One region of the Streptomyces sp. NPDC018693 genome, then DNA from elsewhere that is predicted to be linked to it. Evidence: riboswitches for the same ligand, from Rfam matches in the RefSeq annotation. Region 1 holds a riboswitch; each other region holds the start of a gene.
What was found. A riboswitch is a leader RNA that binds a small molecule or an ion and turns the genes downstream of it on or off. The one in region 1 is predicted to bind thiamine pyrophosphate.

Region 1 (6,108 bases):
CAAGCACAAGCTCGCCCCGCGGATCAGCCCCGGCAAGACCCGCGAGGGACTGCTCGGTGCGGTGTCCTTCGCAATGGTCGTGGGCGCGCTGTGCATGCAGTTCCTGATCGACGACGGCACCTGGTGGCAGGGGCTGCTGCTGGGCCTCGCGGTCGCGGTCAGCGCCACGCTCGGTGACCTCGGCGAGTCCATGATCAAGCGGGACCTCGGCATCAAGGACATGGGCACGCTGCTCCCCGGTCACGGGGGCATCATGGACCGCCTGGACTCGCTGCTGCCGACCGCTCCGGTGGTGTGGCTGCTGCTGGTGATCTTCGTCGGGTCCGGCTGAGCGGTATCGATCCCGAGTGGGCTCTCGTCCTGTGCCTGTGCCTGTGCCTGTGCACGGGGCGGGGGCCCGCCGCTGTGTGCGGGGATGGCCGCTCCGGCGGACAAGTGGGACGATTCACCTGTAAGCCCTCGAAAGGGTTGTCCCAGAGGGAGGGTGACATGTCCGCCTACCACGACGAATTCGACATCGACTGCCGTCCCGAGGACGTCTGGGCCTACGTCGCCGACCCCACCCACCTGCCCGAGTGGCAGAAGAGCGCGGTGTCGGCGGAGCGGCTCGACAACACTCCACTGGGCATCGGGTCCCGGGTGCGCGTGCTCCGGCACGTCGGCCGTCGCGAGATCCCGATGACCATGGAGTACACCCAGTACGACCCACCGCGCGCCTGGGGCATGCGCGGCATCGACGGCCCGGTCAGGGGCCGCTTCCACGGCGAGATCACCCCGATCGGCGACGGCACCCGCTCCCACGTCACCCTGGACCTCGACTTCGAGTCCCACGGCATCGGCAAGGTCCTCGTCCCCCTCGTCGTACGCCCCCAGGTCCGCAAGGAGATGCCGGACAACGAGCGACTCCTCAAGGACCGGCTGGAGCACAGCACTCCGTAGACCCGTCCACATCGACCTGGGGTTGACGGCGAGCAGGTACGCTGGAAGGGCCTGTGGCGTCCTGCCACGGGCCCTTTGGTTCGTCCCCGCCCCAGCGGGGGTTGTCCTGTGAGGTCTCCCGGCTTCGGCACCGCCGAGCCGTGGTCCCCGCACACGCGGGGGTGCGAGGCCCCGTCGTCATGAGGAGTCACCCGACCGTGGCACGCCCCGCCCCCGGAGAACTCACCTTTGTCGCGCCGCGCGGAGCCAAGAAGCCGCCGCGGCATCTCGCTGATCTCACGCCCGCCGAGCGGAAAGCGGTCGTGGCCGAGGTCGGGGAGAAGCCGTTTCGTGCCAAGCAGCTGTCGCAGCACTACTTCGCGCGGTACGCGCACGACCCGGGGGAGTGGACCGACATCCCGGCCGGGTCGCGGGAGAAGCTGCGGGAGGCGTTGTTCCCCGAGCTGATGACTGTCGTACGGCATCTGTCGACGGACCAGGGGACCACCCGCAAGACGCTGTGGCGGCTGTTCGACGGGACGCTCGTCGAGTCGGTGCTGATGCGGTATCCGGACCGGGTGACCATGTGCATCAGCTCGCAGGCGGGGTGCGGGATGAACTGCCCGTTCTGTGCGACCGGGCAGGCCGGGCTGGACCGGAATCTGTCCACCGCGGAGATCGTGCACCAGATCGTCGACGGGATGCGGGCGCTCAGGGACGGGGAGGTGCCGGGCGGGCCGGCGCGGCTGTCCAACATCGTGTTCATGGGCATGGGTGAGCCGCTCGCCAATTACAGGCGTGTGGTCACGGCCATTCGCGCGCTGACCGATACCGCCCCGGACGGGCTCGGGCTGTCGCAGCGCGGCATCACCGTGTCGACGGTCGGCCTGGTGCCCGCCATCCACCGGTTCGCCGACGAGGGCTTCAAGTGCCGGCTCGCGATCTCCCTGCACGCGCCCGACGACGAGCTGCGCGACACCCTCGTCCCCGTCAACACGCGGTGGAAGGTGCGCGAGGTCCTCGACGCGGGCTTCGAGTACGCCGAGAAGTCCGGCCGCCGGCTGTCGATCGAGTACGCGCTGATCCGCGACATCAACGACCAGGCATGGCGGGGCGACCGTCTCGGACGGCTCCTCAAGGGCAGGCCGGTGCACGTCAACCTCATCCCGCTGAACCCGACGCCCGGCTCGAAGTGGACCGCCTCCCGGCCCGAGGACGAGAAGGCGTTCGTCGAGGCGATCGCCGCGCACGGGGTGCCGGTGACCATCCGGGACACCCGCGGGCAGGAGATCGACGGAGCCTGTGGTCAGCTCGCGGCCACCGAGCGGTAATCTGGGCGCGTCAGCGTCCGTACACCTTCACATCTTCATATTCCGACAGGGGAGCGCCACAGCGCTGAGAGTGCGGCGACCAGGCCGCAGACCCTCTGAACCTCGCCCAGGTCATTCTGGGTAGGAAGTTCGGTCACCGCTCAAGCTGTTGCGCCCTGCCCGGGCACCCCTCCAGGGGTCCCGGGCAGGGCCGCGTCTCTTCCTGGTCCACCCCAGGAGGAATCCAGTGCACAAGAAGAGTCTTCTCGCCGCGGCCATGGGCCTCGGCCTCGTCACGCTGTCCGCGTGCGGATCGGCGTCGTCCGACGACACCGGGTCCGCGTCCGGCGGCGGCTCCAAGATCGAGACCGTCACTCTGGTCAGCCACAACTCATGGGCCGTCTCCAAGGAGGTCCTCGCCGACTTCGAGAAGAAGTCCGGCTTCAAGGTCAAGGTGCTCACCGACGGTGACGCCGGGCAGGCCGCCAACAAGGCGATCCTGACCAAGGACAACCCGCAGGGCGATGTCCTCTTCGGCGTCGACAACACACTGCTGTCGCGAGCCCTCGACAACGACCTCTTCCAGCCGTACGAGGCCAAGGGGCTGGACCAGGTCGGCGAGGAGTACCAGCTCGACGCCGGCAAGCACCGGGTCACGCCCGTCGACTTCGGCGACATCTGCGTCAACTACGACAAGAAGTACTTCGCCGATCACAAGCTGGCCCCGCCGGCCGGCTTCGACGACCTGATCAAGCCCGAGTACAAGAACCTCCTGGTCACGGAGAACGCCTCCACCTCCTCGCCCGGCCTCGGCTTCCTGCTCGCCACCGCCGCGAAGTACGGCGACGAGGGCTGGCAGGACTACTGGAAGAAGCTCAAGGACAACGGCGTGAAGGTGGTCGACGGCTGGGAGCAGGCGTACAACGAGGAGTTCTCCGGTTCGGCCGGCGGCAGGGCGGCCGGCGCCGACCGACCCCTCGTCGTGTCGTACGCGTCCTCGCCGCCCGCCGAGGTGATCTTCGGCGACCCGAAGCCGACCACCGCCCCGACGGGCGTGGCGACCGGCACCTGCTTCCGGCAGATCGAGTTCGCGGGGCTGCTGAACAACGCGAAGAACGCCGAGGGCGGCAAGGCGCTGATCGACTTCCTGATCGGCAAGGAGTTCCAGGAGGACATGCCGCTCAACATGTTCGTCTACCCGGTGGCCGAGGGCGCGGCCGTGCCCGCCGAGTTCACCCAGTACGGACCCGCCGCCGAGAACCCCCTGACGATGGACCCGTCGAAGATCGCCGCCGAGCGGGACCAGTGGGTCAAGTCGTGGACCTCGCTCGTACTGAAGTAACGGTCCGCGAGGGCCGTACGAAGGCGTCGGTCCGGTCGGGCGCGGCGCGGCTGGGGCTGATGGTCCTGCCCGTCGCGTTCTTCGGCGTCTTCTTCGCCTATCCCGTCGCCGCGATCGTCGCCCGCGGCCTGAACGTCGACGGCAGCTGGCAGTTCGGGCGGATCGCGAAGGTGCTGGGCGACCCGGGCATCCGGCACGTCCTGTGGTTCACGACCTGGCAGGCGCTCGCGTCCACCGCGCTCACCCTGCTGATCGCGCTGCCGGGCGCGTATGTCTTCGCGCGTCTGGACTTCCCGGGCAAGCAGGTGCTGCGGGCCGTGGTCACCGTGCCGTTCGTGCTGCCGACCGTCGTCGTCGGTACGGCCTTCCTGGCGCTCGTCGGGCGCGGCGGGCTCCTCGACGAGCTGTGGGGTGTACGGCTGGACACCACCGTGTGGGCGATCCTGCTGGCGCATGTCTTCTTCAACTACGCGGTCGTCGTCCGGACCGTCGGCGGGCTGTGGGCGCAGCTCGACCCCCGGCAGGAGGAGGCGGCGCGGATGCTCGGCGCGTCGCCGCTGACGGCCTGGCGGAAGGTGACCCTGCCCGCGCTCGGGCCGGCCGTGGCGGCGGCCGCGCTGATGGTCTTCCTGTTCACCTTCACCTCCTTCGGAGTGGTGCAGATCCTCGGCGGGCCGACCTTCTCCACCCTCGAAGTGGAGATCTACCGGCAGACCTCCGAGATCTTCGACCTGTCCACGGCGGCCGTGCTCACGCTGGTGCAGTTCGCGGCCGTCGGCGCGATCCTCGCCGTGCACGCCTGGACGGTACGGCGGCGGGAGAGCGCCCTGCGGCTGGTGGACGCCTCGGTGACGGCGCGGCGGCCGCGCGGCGGCGGGCAGTGGGCGCTGCTGGCGGGGGTGCTGGTCACCGTCGTACTGCTGCTTGTGCTGCCGCTGGCCGTGCTGGTGGAGCGGTCGCTGGGGGCGGCCGACCTCGGGTACTACCGGGCGCTGACCTCGGACGAGAGCAGTGTCTTCCTGGTGCCGCCGATCGACGCGATAGGGAACTCGCTGCGGTACGCCCTCGCCGCCACTGTGATCGCCCTGGTGATCGGCGGGCTCGCGGCGGCCGCGTTGACGCGGCGGGACGCCGGACGGTTCGTACGGGGGTTCGATGCGCTGCTGATGTTGCCGCTCGGGGTGTCCGCGGTGACCGTCGGCTTCGGCTTTCTGATCGCGCTCGACGAGCCTCCGCTGGATCTGCGGGCCAGCTGGTTCCTGGTGCCGCTGGCGCAGGCGCTGGTCGGTGTCCCGTTCGTCGTACGGACGATGCTGCCCGTGCTGCGGGCGGTGGACGAGCGGCTGCGGGAGGCGGCGGCCGTGCTCGGGGCCTCGCCGTGGCGGGTGTGGCGTGAGGTCGATCTGCCGATGGTGCGGCGGGCGCTGCTGGTCGCGGCGGGGTTCGCCTTCGCGGTGTCGCTGGGCGAGTTCGGGGCTACGGTGTTCATCGCGCGCTCCGACAGTCCGACGCTGCCGGTCGCGGTGGCGCGGCTGCTCGGGCGGGCCGGGGAACTCAACTACGGCCAGGCGATGGCCCTTTCCACGATTCTGATGCTGGTGTGCGCGGCGGCTCTGCTGGCCCTGGAGGGGCTGCGGGGCGCGAACCGGACGGGGGAGTTCTGATGCTGCTGGGGCTGGAGCGGGCGACCGTGCGGTTCGGTGGGCGGGCCGTGCTCGACGCGGTCGATCTTGAGGTCGCCGAGCATGAGGTGGTGTGTGTGCTCGGGCCGAGCGGTAGCGGCAAGTCGACGCTGCTGAGGGCTGTCGCCGGGTTGCAGGTCCTTGACTCCGGGCGGGTTCTGCTGGACGGGCGGGACCAGGTGGGGGTGCCCGCGCATCGTCGGGGGGTGGGGCTGATGTTCCAGGATCATCAGCTGTTTCCGCAGCGGGACGTGGGCGGGAACGTGGCGTTCGGGCTGCGGATGCACGGGGTGTCCAAGCGGGAACGGGACGATCGGGTGGGGGAGTTGCTCGACCTCGTCGGGCTGCCCGGGGCCGCGCGGCGGGCCGTGGGTGCGTTGTCCGGGGGTGAGCAGCAGCGGGTCGCGCTGGCGCGGGCGTTGGCGCCGCGGCCTCGGCTGCTGATGCTGGACGAGCCGCTGGGGCAGCTGGACCGGTCGCTGCGGGAGCGGCTGGTGGTCGAACTGCGGGAGTTGTTCGGGCGGTTGGGTACGACCGTGCTGGCGGTGACACATGATCAGGGCGAGGCGTTCGCGTTGGCCGACCGGGTGGTGGTGATGCGGGACGGGCGGATCGCGCAGTCCGGTACGCCGTTGGAGGTGTGGCAGCGGCCGGCGGATGCGTTTGTGGCGCGGTTCCTCGGCTTCGACAACGTGGTGGAGGCGAGTGTGGTGGGGGAGGTCGCCGATACGCCGTGGGGGAAGGTGCCGGTGCCCGGCGGCTCGGCGCAGGGGGAGCGGGTGGTGCTGGTGCGGCCGGGTGGGGTGCGGTTGGTGGGGGTGGAGGCGGGGTTGCGGTGCGCGGTGAGTGGGCGGAC
Region 2 (6,108 bases), on a different contig from region 1:
CGCTCGCTGAACACACCGACCGCTCTGAGCAGTACGGGTGCCGTCCACTCACCGAGGAAGGCCACCCGCAGCTCGCCCGTGACACCGCGCTGGGCGTCGGCGGCCCGGCGCACCGCCTCGTCCATCGCGGCGACCAGGGGTGCGAGATCGTCGGCCAGTCGCCGTCCGACCGGGGTGATGCGGACGGTACGGCTGTTCCGTTCGAACAGCGGGCCGCCGACCCTGCGTTCCAGCTTCTTGATCACCTGACTGACCCGCCCGGTCGTGAGCCGCAACCGCTCGGCTGTCCGGCCGAAGTGCAGCTCCTCGGCGAGCGTCAGGAAGGTCTCGATCTCCAACCGCTCCAGCACGATGTCTCTCTCACCCCCCGGCGTTTAGTCCTGCTCAACGGTCGTGTGTGGATCATGCGTTGATGATGTCCGGCCCGTGGCCGATCGTGGAAGGCGTCCAACCGGTCAGCTGGTCACCCGGCTTCTCGTCTCCACTCCTCCCCTCCCGTTTCTGAAAGGAAGCTCTCCCGTGCGTGTGAAGGCATTCGACCACCTGGTGCTCAACGTCGAAGACGTCGAACGCTCCCTGCACTTCTACACCGGACTCCTCGGCCTGGAGCCGGTCCGCGTCGAGGAGTGGCGGGCCGGGAAGGCCCCCTTCCCATCCGTCCGGGTCACCCCGGAGACCATCATCGACCTGGTCAGCCGCCCCCGCGGCGAGTCCAACGTCGACCACATATGTCTCACGGTGGACCCGCTGGACTGGGACGAGGTCATCGCGTCCGGCGCCTTCGACGTGGTCGAGGGCCCCGTGCCCCGCTTCGGCGCGCGGGGCACCGCCACGTCGGTCTACGTCCGGGACCCCGACTCCAACACCGTCGAGCTGCGCTGGTACCCGCAGGACGCTACGGCGTGACCGAGCCGGCGGTTCCGGTACGGGCGGGCGGCGGCGGCCCGTACCGGAACCACACGGCGGGGTTCAGTCCGCGATCGGCAGACACACCCGGTTCCCGGCGGCCGCGAACACACATGCAAGGAATGCGGCGCGAGCAGTCGCACCGGGCTGGCTGGGAAGACGAACGGGCAGGTCTTCAGGCACTCCACTCGATCGTGGTCCCGTCCCCGTAACCCCAGCTTTCGTAGGGCCGAAGGTCTGGGTCATGGAAGGAGCCGGAGGCCCCGAACAGCTTGAGTTCGGCCATCCCGAAGGCGACGGCGACCGGTGCGTCGACCACCCTGGTCTGCCTGCCGTCCTCCGTCTTGATCGCGTCGAGCGTGAAACCGCCGTGGTCGCCGATGCTGAAGCTCGGTGTGTCGCCGTCCTCGACCGTGATGCGCACGGTCCGAGTCGGGAGCCACTCGCCAATGAGGCTCCGCGCGTTCTCCCAGAGCCCGCCGCGCTCCCCATGGAGGATGGCTTCCAGCGCATCCCGCTGTGCCTTGGGCGTGTCCTCGTCGAAGTACACGCGCGCCTTGTCGATACCGCTCACGAAGTCCTTGGGGCACTGGAAACTGGCCGCGAATATCGCGCCCGAGAGATCGACACCATCCGACTGCCCGTCCTCGACCACGGCCGCGAGGGTGGATGAGCACCATCCCTGGTCCGGATCCGTGGGGCCGAGCGCGCACCGGCAGTTCATCTTGCAACTACACGCCTCATAAGACGTTGCGCGGACTGTCCACGACATCAGAAGCCTCCCGAGTCGCTGATCACCCCTGTTTCCAGTCTCCCCCGCGCCTGTCTGTAGTCAAGATCCCGTATCACGCCCGACAGCGAGTGCGCGGCGGTGGCGAACTCCTGCCGACGCCCAGTACCCCGAGGCGCCGCCCCAGGAAGCGCAAGCCTCTGGGACGGCGCTCACGTAAACGTCAGTCGGCGAGCGGCAGATAGACCCGGTTGCCCAAGGCCGCGAACTCCTTCGACTTCTCCAGCATCCCGGCCTCGATCTCCTCCGGGGTGGCGTCCGGGCCACCACCGAACTGCTCTGTGATGCTTCTGCTGATCTTCATCGAGCAGAACTTCGGCCCGCACATCGAGCAGAAGTGGGCCGTCTTGGCGGGCTCGGCCGGCAGTGTCTCGTCGTGGAACTCCCGTGCCGTGTCCGGGTCGAGGGCCAGGTTGAACTGGTCCTCCCAGCGGAACTCGAAGCGGGCGTCGGACAGTGCGTCGTCCCACTCCTGGGCTCCGGGATGCCCCTTGGCGAGGTCGGCCGCGTGGGCGGCGATCTTGTAGGTGATGACGCCGGTCTTGACGTCGTCACGGTTGGGCAGGCCCAGGTGCTCCTTGGGCGTGACGTAGCAGAGCATGGCCGTGCCCCACCAGGCGATCATCGCGGCACCGATGCCGGAGGTGATGTGGTCGTACGCCGGCGCGACGTCCGTCGTCAGCGGGCCGAGCGTATAGAACGGAGCTTCATCACAGATCTCCTGCTGAAGGTCGATGTTCTCCTTGATCTTGTGCATCGGGACATGTCCCGGGCCCTCGATCATGGTCTGTACGTTGAAACGCTTCGCGATCCGGTTGAGTTCCCCGAGCGTGCGCAATTCCGCGAACTGCGCTTCGTCGTTGGCGTCCGCGATCGAACCGGGGCGCAGGCCGTCGCCCAGCGAGTAGGTGACGTCGTAGGCCGCGAGGATCTCGCAGAGTTCCTCGAAGTTCTCGTAGAGGAAGCTCTCCTTGTGGTGGGCCAGACACCAGGCCGCCATGATCGAACCGCCGCGCGAGACGATGCCGGTCTTGCGGTTGGCGGTCAGCGGTACGTACGCCAGGCGCACGCCCGCGTGGACCGTCATGTAGTCCACGCCCTGCTCGGCCTGTTCGATGACCGTGTCCTTGTAGATCTCCCAGGTCAGCTCCTCGGCCCTGCCGTCGACCTTCTCCAGCGCCTGGTAGAGCGGCACCGTGCCGATGGGGACGGGGGAGTTGCGCAGCACCCACTCGCGGGTGGTGTGGATGTTGCGGCCGGTGGACAGGTCCATGACCGTGTCGGCGCCCCAGCGGGTCGCCCAGGTCATCTTCTCGACCTCCTCCTCGATGGAGGAGGTCACCGCCGAGTTGCCGATGTTCGCGTTGACCTTCACCAGGAACCGCTTGCCGATGATCATCGGCTCGATCTCCGGGTGGTTGACGTTCGCGGGCAGCACGGCCCGGCCCGCCGCGATCTCCTCACGCACCACCTCGGGAGAAACGTTCTCCCTGATGGCCACGAACTCCATCTCCGGCGTGATCTCGCCCCGGCGCGCATACGCCAGCTGTGTGACCGCCTGGCCGTCACGGCTGCGACGCGGCAACCGTGGCCGCCCCGGGAACACCGCGTCGAGATTGCGCAGACCGCCGCGCGGCGAGGTGTGCTTGATCCCGTCGTCCTCGGGACGGACGGGGCGGCCCGCGTACTCCTCGGTGTCGCCGCGGGCGATGATCCAGTTCTCCCGCAGCGGTGCCAGGCCCCTGCGGACGTCCGTGTCGACGAGTGGATCGGTGTACGGGCCCGATGTGTCGTACAGCGTGACCGACTGCCCGTTGGTGAGGTGCACCTGCCGGACCGGCACCCGAAGGTCGGGGCGAGCGCCCTCGACGTACGCCTTGTGCCAGCCGATGGACTTCCCGGCCTCCTGGGACTTCTCGTCCTGAACGGAGGCAGGCGTGCGTGCGTCCTTGTTGGCCATGAGACCTACTCCCTACGCCGGCATTACCCGGTAACAGGTTCGGCGGTCGACGCAGCGGTCACCGTCTGCCGACGTTCCGTGTGAGGCATCACTCGATTCCGGTGACGTTCCACGTGAAACATCGCGAAGACGGAGGTCAGCGCCCTCTCAGCCCGGTGCTCCGAGCTCCCGCGTGTGCAAAGGTGCCTCCACGCTAGCGTCATTTGTGGCGCGGTGAACAGTGGGCCTCTGTCGTTCTTGCGATGATCGGTCGGTGACCACGACACACCGTCCCCCGTACCCGCCGCCGGAACCGCCCCGCGAGCCCGGTCCCGGAAACTCCGGTGGCAACGGCTCCGGCCCCGGCCCGAGTCCCGCCCCGGGCAGCGCTCCTGGCCGCGGGCCCCGCCTGGGGCACGGTGGTGACCGGTACTTCTCCGGGCCTCCGCAGGAGGGCGGTTACGGCGGCTACGGGGGCTATGGCGGCCGAGGACCGGGAGAGACAGCCGGCGGGTTCGACCCAGCCGACTCCCGTGGCGGTCCCGGACCCGGCCCTGGTGAGGAGCGCGCTGGGTACGGGCGAGGTCCCGCCGGCGAACATGGCGGGCACGGGCCAGGGCCTGGTGATACGTACGGCGACCGCGGGCAGGAACCTGGCGACGGACACGGGCACGGATACGGCGACGAGCATGGCCGGCACGGGCACGGGCACGGTTCCGGTGACAGGCACGGCGGGCACGGGCGCGGTCCCGGCGACGGGCGTGGTTCGGGTTCCGGCGGCGGCCACGGGCACGGTCCCTCCCACGGGCACAGCCACAGCCACGGGCCGGCGGCCCCCGTCTCCAAGCATCTGCGCAAGGTCATCGCGGCCGTCCTGATCCCCTTTGCCGCTGCCGTGCTGGTCGGGCTCGCGGTGCTGTGGCCCGGCGGTGCCCCGCCGCACGAGCGCACCGGCGTCGGCTTCGACCGGCAGACGCAGCAGGCCACGGTGACCGAGGTCGTCAAGGTGAGCTGCCAGGCCGTCAACGCCTCCGCGGACACCCCGACCGGGGACACCTCCACCGCCGAGGGCTCCTCCGCCCAGCAGCAGGCGAACGGCACCTGCAAGAAGGCGACCATCAGGGTCGACACCGGCCCGGACAAGGGCCGTACGTTCACCGAGATCGTGCAGCCGGACCAGTCACGGCAGCTGAGCGAGGGCCAGAAGGTCGTGGTCGCCTACGAGCCCGCCGCGCCGGAGGACCTGCAGTACTCGGTGGCCGACATCAACCGCCGGTTCCCGATGGCGCTCCTCGCCGGCATCTTCGCACTCGCCGTCGTGGTCGTCGGGCGGTTGCGGGGCGTCATGGCGCTGGTCTCGCTGGCCATCAGCTTCCTGGTGCTGAACTTCTTCGTCCTGCCCGCGATCCTGCAGGGCTCCAACCCGCTGATCGTGGCGGTGGTGGGGGCGAGCATCATCATGCTGATCGCGCTGTATCTGTGCCACGGCCTGTCGGCCCGGACGTCCGTGGCGGTGCTCGGCACGTTGATCTCCCTGTCGCTGATCGGCGTTCTCGGCTCGCTGTTCAACAGCTGGGCCGCCCTCACCGGCAACACCGACGACAACACCGGCCTGATCCACGGGCTGTACCCGTCGATCGACATGAGCGGTCTGCTGCTCGCGGGCATCATCATCGGCTCGCTCGGTGTCCTCGACGATGTGACGGTCACCCAGACCTCTGCGGTCTGGGAGCTGCACGAGGCGAACCCGACGATGGGCTGGCGCGGGCTGTACCGGGCCGGTACCCGTATCGGCCGCGACCACATCGCGTCCGTGGTCAACACCCTGGTCCTCGCCTACGCGGGTGCCGCGCTGCCGTTGCTGCTGTTGTTCTCGATCGCGCAGAGCAGTGTGGGCACGGTCGCCAACAGCGAGCTGGTGGCGGAGGAGATCGTGCGCACCCTGGTGGGTTCGATCGGTCTGGTCGCCTCGGTGCCGGTCACCACGGCGCTGGCCGCCCTCGTCGTCGCGGCCGACCGCCCGGAGCGGCAGGCCGCGGCGGGGGCGCCGGCCCTGGCGGGCGACGGCCCGACTCCGCCGCGGGTCGGCCGCGGACGGCGGCGCAAGCGCTGAGGCCCGGAGGCTTCGTCGCTGAGCCCCAGCCTCGGGGAGAAGCGTTCCTGCATCCCCCCTGCCCACGCTGAAGCGTTACGCCACACGGGTGCCGTAACGCTTCAGCCGGCGCTCTGTTCCTCCGCCAGGATCCGGCCCAGCGCTTCGTCGAGGTGGGCGTCGAAGTCGGCGAGGGCTCCCTCCTGGCCGAGCGGCACCAGCTTGTCGGTGCGGTCGAGGAACGCAACCAGGGGCGCCACCGAAGCACGGAACAGCGCCTGGTCGCCGCCGACCTGAAGCCGGATCAGAATCTCGCCGAGCGTGTCCGCGTCGGCGGGCGAGATCCGTACATCGCCCTCGCCGCACGGCCGCCCCACCCCG
Region 3 (6,108 bases), on a different contig from region 1:
AAGAGCCACTCGATCATCTCTTCGACCGTGAAGCCGTCGTCCCGCAGGAGCGTCAGGGTGCCGGTCAGGCCCTTGACGACCTTGTCCCCGTCGATGAAGGCGGCGGGGACGTGCAGCGCGCGGTTCTCGCCCCGGCGTACGGCGATGAGCTGGCCCTCCTTGACCAGCTGCCGCACACGCGTCACCTCGACGTCAAGCATTTCCGCGATGTCGGGGAGGGTGAGCCAGGCGGGGACGAGAGCGTCGATCTTTGTGTCAATCTCGGTCACGGAGTCCAGCGTAGGCGGTTTGCCGGTCTGGGCGCGACGGGTTGCCTTTCGGGTGCGGCGGCGTCGGGGCTGGTCGCGCCCACGCGGTGGAGCCGCACATCGATACAGCCCCGCGCCCCTCAGGGGGTTGCAGTCGCGTTCTTCAGAGGGCGCCCCGGGTCTGTCAGCAGGTCGGGGTCCATCCGCGTGCCCGCCTCGATCAGGCGGCGGCCCTGGGCCAGGTCGCGGGGGCGGCCGACCGCCAGGAGGGCGACCAGGCGGTCGTCGCGCAGCCAGCAGACGCTCCAGGCCGGGCCGGTCGGGTCGCCGCGCCACAGGGTGGTGTCGGCCGAACCGTGATGGCCGGCGTACTGCACGAAGCGGCCGAACTGTTCCGACCAGAAGTACGGGACCGGGTCGTAGCGGGCGGGGGGCTCGCCGGTGGGTTCGCCGAGGATGTTCGCGGCGACCGTGCGCGGGCCCTGGAGGGCGTTGTCCCAGTGGTGGACGAGGAGGCGTTCGCCGTACCTGCCCGAGGGGAAGGAGGCGCAGTCGCCGACCGCGTACACGTCGGGCAAGGAGGTGCGCAGGCGGTCGTCGGCGACGACCTCGCCCCAGGCGCCCAGCTCGATGCCGGAGCCCACGAGCCAGGCGGTGGCGGGGCGGGCGCCGATGCCGACCACGACCGCGCCGGCGGGCAGCCGGGTGCCGTCGTCGAGGACCACCGCGCCGGGCTCGACGCGCCGCACGCGCGCGTGGGTGCGCAGCTCGGTGCCGCTGTCGGCGTACCAGGCGGTCATCGGGGCGGCCACCTCGGCGGGCAGCGCGCCGGCCAGCGGACGGTCGGCGGCCTCGACGACGGTGACCGAGCAGCCGGCCTCGCGCGCGGCGGTGGCGAACTCCGCGCCGATCCAGCCGGCGCCGACGACCACGATGTCGTGCTGTCGGGCGAGCACGGGCCGCAGCCGCTCGGCGTCGTCCAGGGTGCGCAGCAGGTGCACGCCGGGCACGCCCTCGGCGCCCGGCAGCCGGATCGGCTCGGCGCCGGTCGCGACGACGAGGACGTCGTACGGCACCGGCCCGGCCTCGGTGTCCACCTCGTGGTCGGCGGGGCGCAGCCCGGTCACCTCGCGGCCGAGGACCAGTTCGACGCCGAGGCCCTCGAAGTCCACGTCGAAGGCGGAGCCCTCGGCCTTGCCGAGCAGCACGGCCTTGGACAGCGGCGGACGGTCGTAGGGCTGATGGGGTTCCGCGCCGATCAGGGTCACCGTGCCGGTGAAGCCCCGTTCGCGCAGTGCGACCGCGGTCCGCACCCCGGCCATGCCCGCGCCGACGACGACTACCTGCCGCGCCGCCGGTGACCTGCCGCCGTCGCGTCTCTGCGCGCTCTTCTCGCTCACCCGATCACCATAGTCAACTGACTGATTATCAGTCAGCCGACCTGCTCCACCACGCTCGTGCCGCTGCCCTCCTGGGACTCCCACGCCCAGCTCTCCTCCAGGCGCACCCTCCCGTCCGGCAGCTCCACGACCGTCGACACACAGTGCCCGGAGGACGTCGTCCCGTCGGTCTTGAGCTGGACGTACCGGAAGTCGAGCCGGTCACCCTCCCGGGTACCCACCAGGTGCCCGCGCACGACGTCGCCGCCCGCGTACTCGGCCCAGATCTCGCCGCCCTCCTCGTGGTACGCGAAGCGGGTGCGGGTGCCCACCTGACCTGGGGCTTGGTCGGCGACCGGGGCGAGGATCAGTCCGTCGAGCGAGCGAGCCATGGGCCAAGGGTCCCTTACTGAGGCAAACGGCACGGGCTAGGGTGGCCACCGTAAAGCACTCGCGGGAGCCCGGACGCACCGGGCTGAGAGGGAGGCTGGCGGCCTCCGACCGTACGAACCTGATCCGGGTCATGCCGGCGAAGGGAGGGGCTGGACGCCCATGTCGCGTACGCGAACGTCAGACGTCCTTGTCATCGGGGGCGGGATCATCGGCCTGGTCACAGCGTGGCGGGCCGCCCAACGCGGGCTCGCCACCGCCGTGGTGGACCCCGAACCGGGCGGCGGGGCCGCCCAGGTGGCGGCCGGGATGCTGGCCGCCGTCACCGAACTGCACTACGGCGAGCAGACCCTGCTCGGCCTGAACCTCGCCTCGGCCCGCCGCTACCCCGAGTTCGCGGCCGAGCTGACCGACCTCACCGGCCGGGACCTCGGCTACCGGCAGAGCGGCACACTGTCCGTCGCCCTGGACGCCGACGACCGCGCCCATCTGCGCGAACTGCACGCCCTGCAACGGCAGTCGGGGCTGGACTCCGAGTGGCTGTCCGGGCGGGAGTGCCGACGCCTGGAGCCGATGCTCGCACCGGGTGTGCGCGGCGGGCTGCGGGTGGACGGCGACCACCAGATCGACCCGCGACGGCTGGCGGCGGCACTGGTGGCCGCGTGCGAGCGGGCGGGCGTGGTCCTCCACCGCCAGTGGGCGGAGCGGCTCACGGTCCTACGGGAGCGGGCCACGGGCGTCGTCACGCGCGCGGGTGACGAACTGGGCGCCGGGCAGGTCGTGCTCGCCGCCGGCAGCCTCAGCGGGCGGCTCGCGGGGGTCCCGGACCACGTCCTGCCGCCGGTACGGCCGGTGAAGGGGCAGGTCCTGCGGCTGTCCGTGCCGCGGCGGCACGCGCCGTTCCTGAGCCGGACCGTGCGCGCCATGGTGCGCGGCAGCCATGTCTATCTCGTGGCGCGGGAGGACGGCGAGCTGGTCGTGGGGGCCACCAGCGAGGAGCTGGGCTGGGACACCACCGTGACCGCGGGTGGTGTGTACCAGCTGCTGCGGGACGCGCACGAGCTGGTGCCCGGGATCACCGAGCTGCCGCTGACGGAGACCCGCGCGGGGCTGCGCCCCGGCTCCCCCGACAACGCGCCGCTGCTCGGCCCGACCGAGCTGGACGGGCTGCTGCTGGCCACCGGGCACTACCGCAACGGGGTGCTGCTCACGCCGGTCACCGGCGACGCGCTGGGGCAGGTGCTGGCCACCGGTGAACTGCCCGATGTGGCCCGGCCCTTCACACCGAAGCGTTTCGCCCTCCTGGAGCAGCCCGTATGAACATCTCGGTCAACGGGGAGCGGCGCGAGGTCGCCCCGGGGACGGCGCTCGACGCCGTCGTACGGGAGCTGACCGCGGCGCCCTCGGGGGTGGCCGCCGCCCTCAACGAAACCGTCGTCCCCCGCGCGCAGTGGCCCGCCACGCCCCTCTCCGAGGGCGACCGGGTGGAAGTCCTGACCGCCGTCCAAGGAGGCTGACCATGGCCGACGATCCCTTTGTCCTCGGCGGTACGACCCTCTCGTCCCGCCTGATCATGGGCACCGGCGGTGCCCCGAGCCTGGAGGTGCTGGAACGGGCGCTGGTCGCCTCCGGCACGGAGCTGACGACGGTGGCGATGCGGCGGGTGGACCCGTCGGTGCACGGGTCCGTGCTGTCCGTGCTGGACAGGCTCGGGATCCGGGTGCTGCCGAACACCGCCGGGTGCTTCACGGCCGGGGAGGCCGTGCTCACCGCGCGGCTGGCCCGGGAGGCACTCGGGACCGATGTGGTGAAGCTGGAGGTCATCGCCGACGAGCGGACGCTGCTGCCGGATCCGATCGAGCTGCTGGACGCGGCGGAGACGCTGGTGGACGACGGGTTCACGGTGTTGCCGTACACGAACGACGATCCTGTGCTGGCGCGGAAGCTGGAGGACGTGGGGTGTGCGGCGATCATGCCGCTGGGGTCGCCGATCGGGTCCGGGCTCGGGATTCGCAACCCGCACAACTTTCAGCTGATCGTGGAGCACGCGCGTGTGCCGGTGATTCTGGACGCGGGGGCCGGTACGGCGTCGGATGCGGCGCTGGCGATGGAGCTGGGGTGTGCGGGGGTGATGCTGGCGTCGGCGGTGACGCGGGCGCAGGATCCTGTGCTCATGGCTCACGCGATGCGCTCGGCGGTGGAGGCGGGTCGGCTCGCGTACCGGGCGGGCCGGATTCCCCGGCGTCACTTCGCCGAGGCGTCATCTCCTGCGGAGGGGCTGGCTCGGTTGGACCCTGAGAGGCCGGCCTTCTGAGCGCCTGTTAGCGGTGCCCTGCGCTGTGGGCTGTGCCCACCCGTTCCGCCCTGCGGAACGACTGCCCACAGCGGCAGCGGTACACGTCACAGGTCGGCTGCAGTCCTGGACCGGTTCGGTGGGAGGGGTGGGGGTGTCGGTGGTGGCTCGTAGACTCGCCTGCGTGGACACGACCCTTCAGGACCCTCTCGTCGGGCAGGTGCTCGACGGTCGTTATCGCGTCGACGCGCGGATCGCGGTCGGTGGGATGGCCACGGTCTACCGGGCCGTGGACACCCGCCTGGACCGTGTGCTCGCGCTGAAGGTGATGCATCCCTCGCTCGCCGTCGACGGGGCGTTCGTCGAGCGGTTCATCCGCGAGGCGAAGTCGGTGGCGCGGCTGGCGCATCCGAATGTGGTGCAGGTCTTCGACCAGGGGACCGACGGGTCGTACGTCTATCTGGCCATGGAGTATGTCGCGGGGTGCACGCTCCGGGACGTGCTGCGTGAGCGGGGCGCGCTGCAGCCGCGGGCCGCTCTGGACATCCTGGAGCCGGTGCTGGCCGCGCTCGGCGCCGCGCACCGGGCCGGGTTCGTGCACCGCGACATGAAGCCCGAGAACGTGCTCATAGGGGACGACGGGCGGGTCAAGGTCGCCGACTTCGGTCTGGTGCGGTCCGTGGACTCGGTGACCAACACCACGGGGGCCGTCCTCGGCACCGTCTCCTACCTCGCACCGGAGCAGATCGAGCAGGGGACGACGGACGCCCGGGCCGACGTGTACGCGTGCGGCGTCGTCCTCTACGAGATGCTCACCGGCGAGAAGCCGCACGCCGGGGAGACCCCCGCGATCGTGCTCTACAAGCATCTGCACGACGACGTGCCGCCGCCCTCGGCCGCCGTGCCGGGGCTGGCGTACGAACTGGACGAGCTGGTCGCCTCGGCCACCGCCCGCACCCCGGACGTCCGCCCGCACGACGCGGTGGCGCTGCTGGCGCGGGTGCGTGAGGCGCGCGGCGCGCTCAGCGCCGAGCAGCTGGACGCGCTGCCGCCGCAGGCCCGCTCCGCCGGGCACGACAACGCCGAGGACCGCACCAGTGTGATCCCGCACGCGCTGACCGTGCCCCGGCCGCTGCCCGTCGACGAGGAGCCGCCCGGCGGTGACGGCGGTGACCCGCTGGACCGGACCTCGCGTTTCACCGCCCCGCCCCCGCCGCCGCGCCGCCGTGCCGTGCGGCCTCGGCTGCTGGCCGTCGTCACCGCCGTGCTGCTGGTGCTGGGGGTCGGCGCGGGCGTCTGGTACATCAACGCGGGCCAGTTCACCAAGGTCCCGGCGGTGCTGACACAGACCGAGGCGGAGGCCGAGGAGCGGCTGAGGGCGGCCGGGCTGGGCGTGGAGGTCAAGCACGCGTACAGCGACACCGTCGAGCGCGGCCGGGTCATCAGCACCGACCCCGCGCCGGGCGCCCGTGTCCGCGGCAACGCCTCGGTGACGCTCACGGTGTCCGACGGGCCCGAGACCGTGAAGGTGCCGGATGTGACCGGCTCCCGGCTGGACAAGGCCAAGGAAGTGCTGGCCGCGGACGGGCTGGAGCCGGGTCTGGTCACCGAGGAGTTCAGTGACGAGGTCATCCGGGGCTCCGTGATCAGCAGCAGCCCGGCGCCGGGCACCGAGCGCCGCGCGGGCTCGGCGGTCGCCCTGGTCGTCAGCAAGGGCAGCCCCGTCGAGGTCCCCGACGTCACCGGCAGGGACCTGGACGACGCGAGGGCCGAGCTGGAGGAGGCCGGTCTGACGGTG

Region 2: another riboswitch for thiamine pyrophosphate. It lies ahead of thiC (phosphomethylpyrimidine synthase ThiC); the one in region 1 lies ahead of ACH5AC_RS26635 (thiamine ABC transporter substrate binding subunit).
Region 3: another riboswitch for thiamine pyrophosphate. It lies ahead of thiO (glycine oxidase ThiO); the one in region 1 lies ahead of ACH5AC_RS26635 (thiamine ABC transporter substrate binding subunit).

Annotation. Positions count from the first base shown of each region.
Region 1 is NZ_JBIRZZ010000011.1:122,553-128,660, reverse strand. It holds gene ACH5AC_RS26650 (phosphatidate cytidylyltransferase) at 1-331, shown strand, start outside; gene ACH5AC_RS26645 (SRPBCC family protein) at 490-939, shown strand; gene rlmN (23S rRNA (adenine(2503)-C(2))-methyltransferase RlmN) at 1,137-2,249, shown strand; TPP riboswitch at 2,287-2,394, shown strand; gene ACH5AC_RS26635 (thiamine ABC transporter substrate binding subunit) at 2,506-3,570, shown strand; gene ACH5AC_RS26630 (ABC transporter permease) at 3,546-5,234, shown strand; gene ACH5AC_RS26625 (ABC transporter ATP-binding protein) at 5,234-6,108, shown strand, end outside.
Region 2 is NZ_JBIRZZ010000002.1:223,762-229,869, forward strand. It holds gene ACH5AC_RS05325 (LysR family transcriptional regulator) at 1-350, opposite strand, end outside; gene ACH5AC_RS05330 (VOC family protein) at 520-906, shown strand; gene ACH5AC_RS05335 (DUF1326 domain-containing protein) at 1,082-1,678, opposite strand; gene thiC (phosphomethylpyrimidine synthase ThiC) at 1,860-3,656, opposite strand; TPP riboswitch at 3,649-3,838, opposite strand; gene ACH5AC_RS05345 (YibE/F family protein) at 3,910-5,748, shown strand; gene ACH5AC_RS05350 (SsgA family sporulation/cell division regulator) at 5,850-6,108, opposite strand, start outside.
Region 3 is NZ_JBIRZZ010000007.1:19,759-25,866, reverse strand. It holds gene ACH5AC_RS19615 (Rv2175c family DNA-binding protein) at 1-269, opposite strand, end outside; gene ACH5AC_RS19610 (NAD(P)/FAD-dependent oxidoreductase) at 389-1,648, opposite strand; gene ACH5AC_RS19605 (hypothetical protein) at 1,681-2,019, opposite strand; TPP riboswitch at 2,071-2,182, shown strand; gene thiO (glycine oxidase ThiO) at 2,180-3,337, shown strand; gene thiS (sulfur carrier protein ThiS) at 3,334-3,534, shown strand; gene ACH5AC_RS19590 (thiazole synthase) at 3,537-4,331, shown strand; gene pknB (Stk1 family PASTA domain-containing Ser/Thr kinase) at 4,495-6,108, shown strand, end outside.